DNA from 3 places in the Chryseobacterium sp. 2VB genome. Region 1 is predicted to be linked to each of the others. Evidence: riboswitches for the same ligand, from Rfam matches in the RefSeq annotation. Region 1 holds a riboswitch; each other region holds the start of a gene.

Region 1 (3,158 bases):
TGTAGGTAACACCGTTCAGCTGTCCCTGTGCATAAAACCTGAAGAAACCATATTCGTAATCTATACCGGCATTTCCCCTGTGCATGGGAACGTAAGGTCTCTGCATCTTCGTTTCTTTATCGATAGCTTTTGCATAATAATATGCTGCATTGGCTCTGAATTTATGATTTCCCCAGTGCTTGCTGAAAGACAACTGAGATTCCAGCCCGTAAGATTCGGATTTATTGACATTGTATGCCTGCCAGTATCCCATAGCCGTTGGAAGCCATACAATAAGATCTGTGATGTTCATATAGTAGGGAGACAGAGTAAGTTTGAAATCTCCCGCTTTGAACTCATTGGTCATATCCACCTGAGTAGAGGTTTCCGGTCTCAGATCTTTATTTCCTCCCGGTTCATAATAAATATCATTAAATGAAGGATATCTGAAGTTTTTGGATACGTTAATACTCAGATCATACCATTTTGCGGCGTTCCATTTTCCGGAGAATGAATACATAAAAGGAGACTTTACATCTTCTACAAAATCTTTTTTGAATCCTCCTTCAAAACGCAGATCTTTTGTTGCAAAATACCGCAATAATCCTGAAACAGAACCTATATTCCTGCTGACATTGGATATTCCGCTCTCGTACCCTTCTCCTTTATTAATCTGAAATTCTCCGATGATATTAAAATTCCATTTTGAATTCAGGAAATAATTAAAATCATTTTTAAAGATATAATTCTTCCCGGTTCCTCCACTGGATTTAGGCTGGCTTAACGAACCGAAATACTGAAAATTCTCTTCCGTGTAGGCTGCTTTAAGGGAATTGCTGAACTTCGCTTTGTTCCAGTCCCAAGAAAGAAGACTTCTTACACTTTGAGTTGTATATTTTGTTTTTGTTCCCGTTTCCTCATACACAGGATAATGCTGTGAAGAATCAAAAAACTGGCTTTGCCACGAAACCTTATGATCGTTTGTAATTTTATAGGATGCTCCTACATTGAATGTCGTATTGTAATAATTCCCGTTTCTGTTGATGTAATTCAGATCGCTTACCTTATAATCATTTTCACTTACAGAATAATTTCCGGAGGCTTTAAAACTGAACTTATCATTGCTGTAAGACCCTTTCACAAAATTATTATAGGTATTAAAGGAAGCCACTTCAGAAAATAAAGAACCATGGAAACCTTTATTAAAATCAAGGGTATTATTCAGGTGAATACTTCCCCCGATGGCACCGCTTCCGTACACTACACTTCCTCCACCAGCTTTGATACCGATCTGATCATAGCCGAACAAAGCAATATTATTGATATCTCCCTGCCCTAAAAAATTAGAATTGATATTAATTCCGTTCCACACGAATGCAGTCTGCTGGGCGGTAGTTCCTCTAAAAGAAGGTGAAGACACGGCTCCGCGGCCATTTTCTTTAATAAAAACCTGCGACTGAAACCTCAGAAGCTCCGAAAGATTACCGGAGTTTTTTTCAGCATCTTCTGCTGTAATTGTTTTTACGGGATGAAAAAGTTTCACCCTGTTCATCTGGTTGTCGAAGACATAAATAGTGTCAATGGTTTTCTCTTGTCCAAAAAGAAAACACCCATAAGATGAAAAAAGCAGTACTAAAGATCTTTTTATATCCATACTTTTTTACTTTTCCTCCGAAAGCAATATGTTTTTTAATTATAATCCTGGCAGGTCTCCTGACTTTCGCATTCTGCTCCTTCCCGTTTTTACACAGTGGCGTTTTGCAGAAACTTGTGTTGCGATTTACAGTTGCGGGGACAGTCCGGGAGTTACACCCGATTCCCTTTTCATTCCAAAATACTGGAAACCAAAATTTTTGCAAAGATAGTTTTTTATATGTATTTGCCAAAAACCAGACTTTTCTATACAAAACATGCTATCCTTTTGTTATATACACAAAAAAGAACGGCCGCTTTCAATATTGAAAACAGCCATTCATCCCACTACTTTACTATTTATATATGTTACTTTTTAATAAATTTATAAGACTCCTGTTGTACTCCTTTTACGGAATATTGTAAAATATAATCTCCTTTTGACAGAGATGAAACATCAATCTGTCCTTCTACAGTATCCAATGATTTTACCTTTTGTCCAACCATATTATAAATTTCTGCTTTCTCTATTTTTCCTTTTCCTTTAAAATACAGGATGTCAGCCACTGGATTAGGATAGATACCTGTATTGTTTTTCTCTTTCACAGCATCACTCACCGATAAAAATTCAGAAGTATCCAGGTAAAAAGCAATCATCTGCCCTGAAGCATTCGTCCCTGCCCCGGCAATTTTCTTTCCGTCCTGTGAAATCGCAAGAGGAAGTCCCATTGTTACTCCATTAGTGGCAATTCCTAAAGATGCCGCATAATCATTCAGGTTAATTCTCCCGGCGGCAGAGGTCCAGATAAAGCCTTCTCCTGACATGGGAGGAGCCCCAAATGCTCTGTAATACCCGATCACTTTTTTCCCATCAGCAGAAATCCCGGTGGCACCTCCTTTGAAGCTGAAAGAAGCATTAGGATGCGTTATATAAGTAAGTCCGCTCACAGCATTCCATACATAAGGATTAGGGTTTGCCGAACCTATTATTGTATTTCCGTCTGCAGAAATTCCTCCTGCTTCTCCTACATGATTCCCATTATTATCTGTAATAAAACTTTCCACTCCATCCTGCCATTTTGCTCCGCTTCTTGTTCCGGTTGATTCATCCTGCCAGCCTACGATCACTGTTCCTGCTGCATTGATTGCGTTTGCTCTGGAGCTGCGTCCGGGAACTATACTTCCCAGATCTACCATTCCGTTTACTTCATCCCATTTCACAGCATGCGCATTCGCTGCGGTGAGAAAACCAAGACCAACTATAGTATTTCCATCAGTCGACATTCCCCAGGTAGAGCTTACGCTGCCATCCCATCCTGTAGGTACAAGCCCGCCTCTGTTTACCCATGTGGCCGTAGCGACATCATAGGTAGATATTTCATTGAATCCTGTTGCGGCATTGGTAACGGAGGACGATATTTTGGTTCCGTCATTCGAAACAATGGTTCTGCCTGCAGCCGGATATCCATTTGTTATAGAACCTATCTGTACGAGCCCTCCTGCAGCATTCCATTTATATATACTTCCTGCACTGGTGTGCAAGCTTA
Region 2 (3,158 bases), on a different contig from region 1:
ACCGCACCTTATATGCATGACGGAAGATTTTACACCTTAGAAGCGGTACTTAATTTCTATTCGGATCAGGTGGAAGATAATGCCAATCTTGATCCTCAGCTTAAACAGAATGGTCACATAGGAATTGCTATGAACAGCCAGGAAAAACAATCGATCATTGCGTTCCTGAAAACATTATCGGATAAAAGTTTTATATCCAATCCAAAATTTGCAGAATAATTTATAAAAAACATGAAGAAGATTATATTGATAGTAAGTTTGATCGTGTTTAGTCAGTATCAGGCAAAAACCATCAGAGACAGTGCTTATATTGCTCCCGAAACGCTTAACAGATTCGATTTTGATGATGACTGTGATGCTTGCGGCTGTGCAGCAGGAAACGGATCTTCCGGCTTTGAATCTTTACTGAATCCGCAGTTTATCGGGATCAAATACTTTGCGCAGCATTATAAAGCGAAAGAGAACTTATTTGTAAAAGATCTTACCCAGGATCAGTATTTCAATACGCTGCAACTTTGGGGGAAAATTCCACTGACTAAAAAACTGAGTGTTTATGCGAGCCTTCCATTCCATTTTCATAAAAAGAAAACCATGCAGGGAGATGTCAGAATCAATGGAATAGGAGATTTAAACCTGATGGGAATTTACCAGTTGATGAGTTCCAAAGATAATTTCCATTATCTGAGCGGAGGGCTGGGAGTGAAAATTCCACTAGGGAAGTTTGATGAAAAAGGAGCATCCGGTGTCAACCCAAGCTTTCAGCTGGGAACCGGAAGCTGGGATTATCAGGCGGCTTTGAATTATAAGTTTCAGAAAAATAAAGTAGCCGTACTGGTGAATACAGATTATACCATTAAAACAGAGAACAGGAAAAATTACCGTTTTGGAAACCAATGGAACTATGCAGCAACAGGTTTTTATCAGGTTGCAGGAAATGAAAAATCTATATTCTCTGTAAAAACTGGAGTTCAGGGAGAAGTTTATGCTCAGAATAAACAGTTTGATGAAGCATTGCCGAACACTGCAGGAAGTGCTTTGTACGGAAAATTAGGTTTTGAAGCCTCTTATAAAAAGCTGAGCCTGGGAAGTGAAGTCATGCTTCCCATGTACACGCGCCTGGCGGGAGGAGATATTGAAGCCAAATCAAGATTCAGTATTTTTCTGAATATTGGAATTTAAAAAGAAACCCTTGTTGAAATCATGTTAAAGCTCCTTCGGGAGCTTTAATTGTTTATAAATCATGATTTTAGTTGGGGATTAGGAATAATTATTTATCTTTGCCGGAATTTGGTGAGCCGTAAAAAGCTCTTAAAAGGGAATCCGGTGAAAATCCGGGACAGACCCGCTGCTGTAAGCTCCGCACCAAAGTTTTTGAAGAATATATCCACTATTTTTTAATGGGAAGGATTTCAAAAATGGAGTAAGTCAGAAGACCTGCCAGACAATAATCGTTTGACGCTTTCGTGGAATAAAGCTTAGGACATCAATGATTCTGTGCAGTGACCGCTGTGCTTTGTCGTTGTATTCTTATACCCATTAGCGTCTTCATTACCTTAAATGAGCTAATGGCGGCAAAACTAACTACTTCTGCAATTCATAAAGCTGTTTTCACAATATTGGTGATCACATCTCAACTTTTGTTTTCCCAAACCAAGAAAAAAGACAGTCTTCAGGAAGAGACCATTAAAGGAATCAACCTTTATAAAAAGAATTTTAAAGAAATCCTTCCGGCACAAACCCTGCAGGGAGAACAGCTGGAAAGACTGAACAGCCATTCTGTTGCAGATGCACTACGGTATTTTTCAGGCGTTCAGATTAAAGATTACGGAGGATTGGGTGGTTTGAAAACCATCAACATCCGAAGCATGGGAAGCCAGCATGTAGGGGTTTTTTATGATGGAATTCAATTAGGAAATGCTCAAAACGGACTGGTAGATCTGGGGAGGTACTCTTTGGATGATCTGGAAGAAATATCGTTGTATAACGGACAGAAAAGTGAAATTTTTCAGCCAGCAAAGGACTTTGGCTCTTCGGGGTCTATCTATTTACAGCCTAAAACACCCATATTTAAAGGACCAAGAAAAACCAATTTGGTGATAAGAGCAAAAAGTGCATCTATTGATCTCTTTAATCCTTCATTCCGGTTGGAACAGAAAATTTCAGACAAGATTTCTGCCAGCTTCAGCGGAGAATTTATGCAGAGTGACGGAATTTACAGGTTCCGGTACGCGAAGAAATATCCTGATGGGCAGCAGGCGTACGATACCATCGCTAAAAGACAGGACTCAGATATCAAAGCAAAACGGTTTGAAACTTCTTTCAACGGAACTTTAAATAATGGAAGCTGGAATATCAGAGGGTATGGTTATATTTCAGATCGTGGAATGCCGGCTCCCATTGTGAATGGTCGCTTTGGCGGAAGAGGAGCGAGACTTTCAGATGAAAATTATTTCGTACAGGCCAATCTGAGAAAAAAACTGTTCCCGAAATTTGAAACACAGCTTAAAGCAAAATTTGCTTACGATTATACCCATTTCATGGACACAGTTCGTTCGCAGTCTATTATTTATACCGATAACACCTATATCCAAAGGGAACTTTATCTTTCCTCTTCCAATATTTACTCAATCACTCCCAATTGGGATGTCAGCCTGAGTGGAGATTTTCAGTACAATAATCTGGACGCGAATCTGGATAACTTTTCTTATCCTACCCGCTACACTACATTGGTCGCATTAGCAACAACCTATCAGTTGAACAGATTCAAAATTATGGGAAGCCTTTTAGGAACCTTTACTTTTGAAGAAGTAAGAAAAAATAAAAGACCGGGAGATGCCAGAGAGTGGACACCTGCGGTGTTTATGAGCTATCAGCCGGAAAAAATTCCGGAGCTTACTCTAAGGGCTTTCTATAAAAGAATTTTCAGACTTCCAACCTTCAATGATTTGTATTATACCAATATCGGAAATACCTACCTGAAACCGGAATTCACCAATCAATATGATGTAGGATTTACTTATCAGAAGAATTATAACAACCGTTTCCTTAAAACATTTTATGCTAAAGTAGACGGTTACTACAATAAAGTACAGGATAAAATTGTGGCAGCTCCGAACGGAAGCATGTTCCGCTGGCTGATGATGAATCTTGGATTGGTT
Region 3 (3,158 bases), on a different contig from region 1:
ATCACCGAAGATGACAGGAGGTTTCACACAACGGCTTCCGTAGCTTTGTACCCAACCGTTTTTAGTGAATACAAATCCTTCCAACTGTTCCCCGAAATATTCCACCATGTCGTTTCGCTCAAATTCTCCATGAACCAATACATCAATTCCGATGTCTTCCTGCCAGCGGATTGTTCTCTGCGTTTCCTGTTTCAATAAAGTATCATATTGTTCTGCAGTAAGCTCTCCTTTTTTAAATTTTGCTCTCCAGCTTCTTACTTCTGTGGTTTGCGGGAATGATCCGATTGTAGTGGTTGGAAATAAAGGTAGCTGCAATACTTCCTGCTGTTCTTCTTTACGGATTTTGAAAGTATTTATTCTCTGAGCATCTTTTTCAGTAACTGAATTTACTCTCTGTTTTACCTGATCATTATGGATAAGAGAAGAAGTTCTTCTGCTTTCAATTGCTTTTTTATTTTCTTCAAATGCTTCAAGAACCTGTTCATTTTCCGTTCCGGATGCCAGTTGTTTAAGCGTTACGACTTCCTTTACTTTTTGTTTTGCAAAAGCCAGCCATTTTTTAATTTCAGGATTAAGACTGGTTTCAAAATCAAGGTCACAAGGTGAATGAAGCAATGAGCATGATGGTGCAATGAAAATCCTTTCAGATCCTAATTTTTCAACCGCTTTTCTGATGAAAGACAAGGATTTTTCATAATCATTTTTCCAGATATTTCTACCGTCAACCAATCCTAATGAAAGGTTTAAACTGTCCGGAATAACATTCAGAATATCATCCAGCTGCTCAGGATTTCTAACCAGATCAACATGCAATGTATTGACAGGAAGTGAAACGGCAAGTGAAGTATTGTCTTTTAATCCGTCAAAATAGGAAGCCACAATAAATTTCAGTTTCGGGAAACGTTTTCTGATTTCGGCATACACATAACGATAAGTTTCTTTGGCTTTCTCTGTTAAATCCAATGCCATAAAAGGTTCATCAAACTGAATCCATTCCGCACCCTGATCCTGAAGTTTGGTTAAAATCTCGGTATAGACTGGAAGAAGATTTACTGCCAAATCCAGCTTATCAAATCCCTCTTCTTTTTCTTTTCCTAATAACAGATAAGAAACCAGTCCGATAATCACCGGTTTTGCATTGATTCCCGCTTGTTTTGCTCCTGCAAATTCATTGAAAATTTTGTCTGAGCTCAGCTTAAACTGTTGATTTTTATAAAATTCCGGAACGATGTAGTGATAGTTGGTATCGAACCACTTGGTCATTTCCATGGCAGTGATATCCAATCCGTCTTTCTGATATCCTCTTGCCATAGCAAAGTAAAGATCCAGCTCAGTATTGTTTTTTTTAAGCACCACTTCATGGTACCTTGTTGGAATGGCACCTACGACAAGACTCATATCCAATACCTGATCATAATATGAAAAATCATTACATGGGATAAGATCTATTCCTGCTTCTTTCTGGATATTCCAGTTTTGACTGCAGAGAGTTCTTCCGGTGTTCAGAAGTTCTTCCAAAAGGATTTTACCTGACCAGTACTGCTCGCAGGCTTTTTTGAGTTCTCTTTTGCTACCAATACGCGGATAGCCAAGAATGTGAGTTTGCATTTTTTTAAACTTTTTAATTAAACTTATTGGGAAGTCCTTTACAATGCTTCGTTATGTTTTGCGGAAAAAGTTTCAGGAAATAGTGACATAGCAGACAATGTATTTCCCTTCAGAAGAAAATACAAAATCTGATACACCATCTGTATGACCCAAAGCTTCAGCCCGCGAAAGCATTGTCAATTCAGTAAAGGCAGGTCTCCTGACTTGTAACAGTTTCCGTCATCCTTCCCGCTTTTGGCAGTGGATCTGCAAGGACAGAAACTTTTGGTGTGTTTACTTACAGTTGCGCGACAGCTCGTGATTTTCACACGATTCCCTATTAATCTACCTTAAGTAAAACCTTTCCTGTTTGATGAAGTATCTGTAAAGAACTGTATTTTTACCTTTAACAAAGGTTATCAGTAAAAGTTTTTAATTTTGTGTAAAATTATTAATACAGAATAAAACCACAACTAGAAACAAATAATTAAGCAAATTAAACTTCAGGAATTAAAAATAAAAGCATATAATTCTTTATATTTGACTGTTTTAATCATTTAAAAGAATAATATTCTGTGGAACAACTCGATGATAAGGATGTACAGCTGCTCAGGCTCCTCCAGAAAAACGCCAAACTCACCGTTAAAGAGCTCGCTAAAGAAGTGAACCTTTCTACTTCACCGGTTTTTGAAAGGGTAAAAAGGCTTGAGCAGGAAGGTTTTGTTAAAAGATATGCAGCAGTTCTTGATGCTGAAAAACTGAACCGCGGATTTACGGTTTTCTGCCAGATCAAACTTAAAATTCACGACCGGTCTGTGGGGTATGATTTTGTAAAAGAAATTTTAGAAATTGAAGAAGTTGCGGAATGTTACAATATTTCCGGAGATTTTGATTTCCTTCTGAAAGTCCAGGTGCGGGATATGAAGCATTATCAGGATTTTGTATTTAACAAGCTGGGATCCGTAGATTCTATCGGCAGCACACACAGTACTTTTGTGATGGCTGAGGTAAAAAACAACCATGGACTGACGATATAGATTTCTTTTAAAGTTAACGCCGTCTGAGGATAAAAAAATCCGTCAATAATGACGGATACTATTATTATTTTGTTTTTTAGTACTTAATTGGCAGCCGGATCCCTAAGTTCTGTTGTTAAACCTATTGATTTTAACAGGTTCTTACTGTCGAAAAGCAATGTTGTATAATGTTTCCCTTTTTTAAAAACCAGTTTTGACCCTCCAGGAAATTCACTGTCTGCTCCTGATTTTTGTATTTTGGCATTGTACTTACCGAACTTCGTTTTACTGTCCTGTAATGTACTTTTATTCAGAACAAGACCAAAAGGAAGTCCTTCCACAATGACAGGTTTATTGTCTGAAGTCACAAAAAACATCTCATTGATACTATTGTCTTTTCCCAGGCTGCAATAAAGCTCCAGTCCTGTTTTCATAGGCCATTTTGCATATTTTTCTTCGTTGGCATCTTCATAAAAAACAGTTTTTACGTTCAACGCTTTTGAAATTTTATCCGGAGTCTGTGGGAATATGAATTCTAAGTTTTTGTTCAGTAAA

The links. Region 1 has a riboswitch for cobalamin ahead of FFS26_RS18855 (TonB-dependent receptor plug domain-containing protein). Riboswitches for the same ligand answer to the same signal wherever they lie in the genome.
Region 2: it holds a riboswitch for cobalamin, as region 1 does, so the genes downstream of both, FFS26_RS10405 (TonB-dependent receptor plug domain-containing protein) here and FFS26_RS18855 (TonB-dependent receptor plug domain-containing protein) in region 1, are expected to answer to the same signal.
Region 3: it holds a riboswitch for cobalamin, as region 1 does, so the genes downstream of both, metE (5-methyltetrahydropteroyltriglutamate--homocysteine S-methyltransferase) here and FFS26_RS18855 (TonB-dependent receptor plug domain-containing protein) in region 1, are expected to answer to the same signal.

What each region holds. Positions count from the first base shown of each region.
Region 1 covers NZ_SCNC01000026.1:30,636-33,793, forward strand. Annotated here, with positions in the region: gene FFS26_RS18855 (TonB-dependent receptor plug domain-containing protein) at 1-1,633, opposite strand, end outside; cobalamin riboswitch at 1,665-1,843, opposite strand; gene FFS26_RS18860 (T9SS type A sorting domain-containing protein) at 1,981-3,158, opposite strand, start outside.
Region 2 covers NZ_SCNC01000009.1:25,861-29,018, forward strand. Annotated here, with positions in the region: gene FFS26_RS10395 (cytochrome-c peroxidase) at 1-219, shown strand, start outside; gene FFS26_RS10400 (transporter) at 232-1,179, shown strand; cobalamin riboswitch at 1,272-1,457, shown strand; gene FFS26_RS10405 (TonB-dependent receptor plug domain-containing protein) at 1,566-3,158, shown strand, end outside.
Region 3 covers NZ_SCNC01000002.1:451,274-454,431, reverse strand. Annotated here, with positions in the region: gene metE (5-methyltetrahydropteroyltriglutamate--homocysteine S-methyltransferase) at 1-1,608, opposite strand, end outside; cobalamin riboswitch at 1,780-1,967, opposite strand; gene FFS26_RS04080 (Lrp/AsnC family transcriptional regulator) at 2,163-2,624, shown strand; gene FFS26_RS04075 (hypothetical protein) at 2,708-3,158, opposite strand, start outside.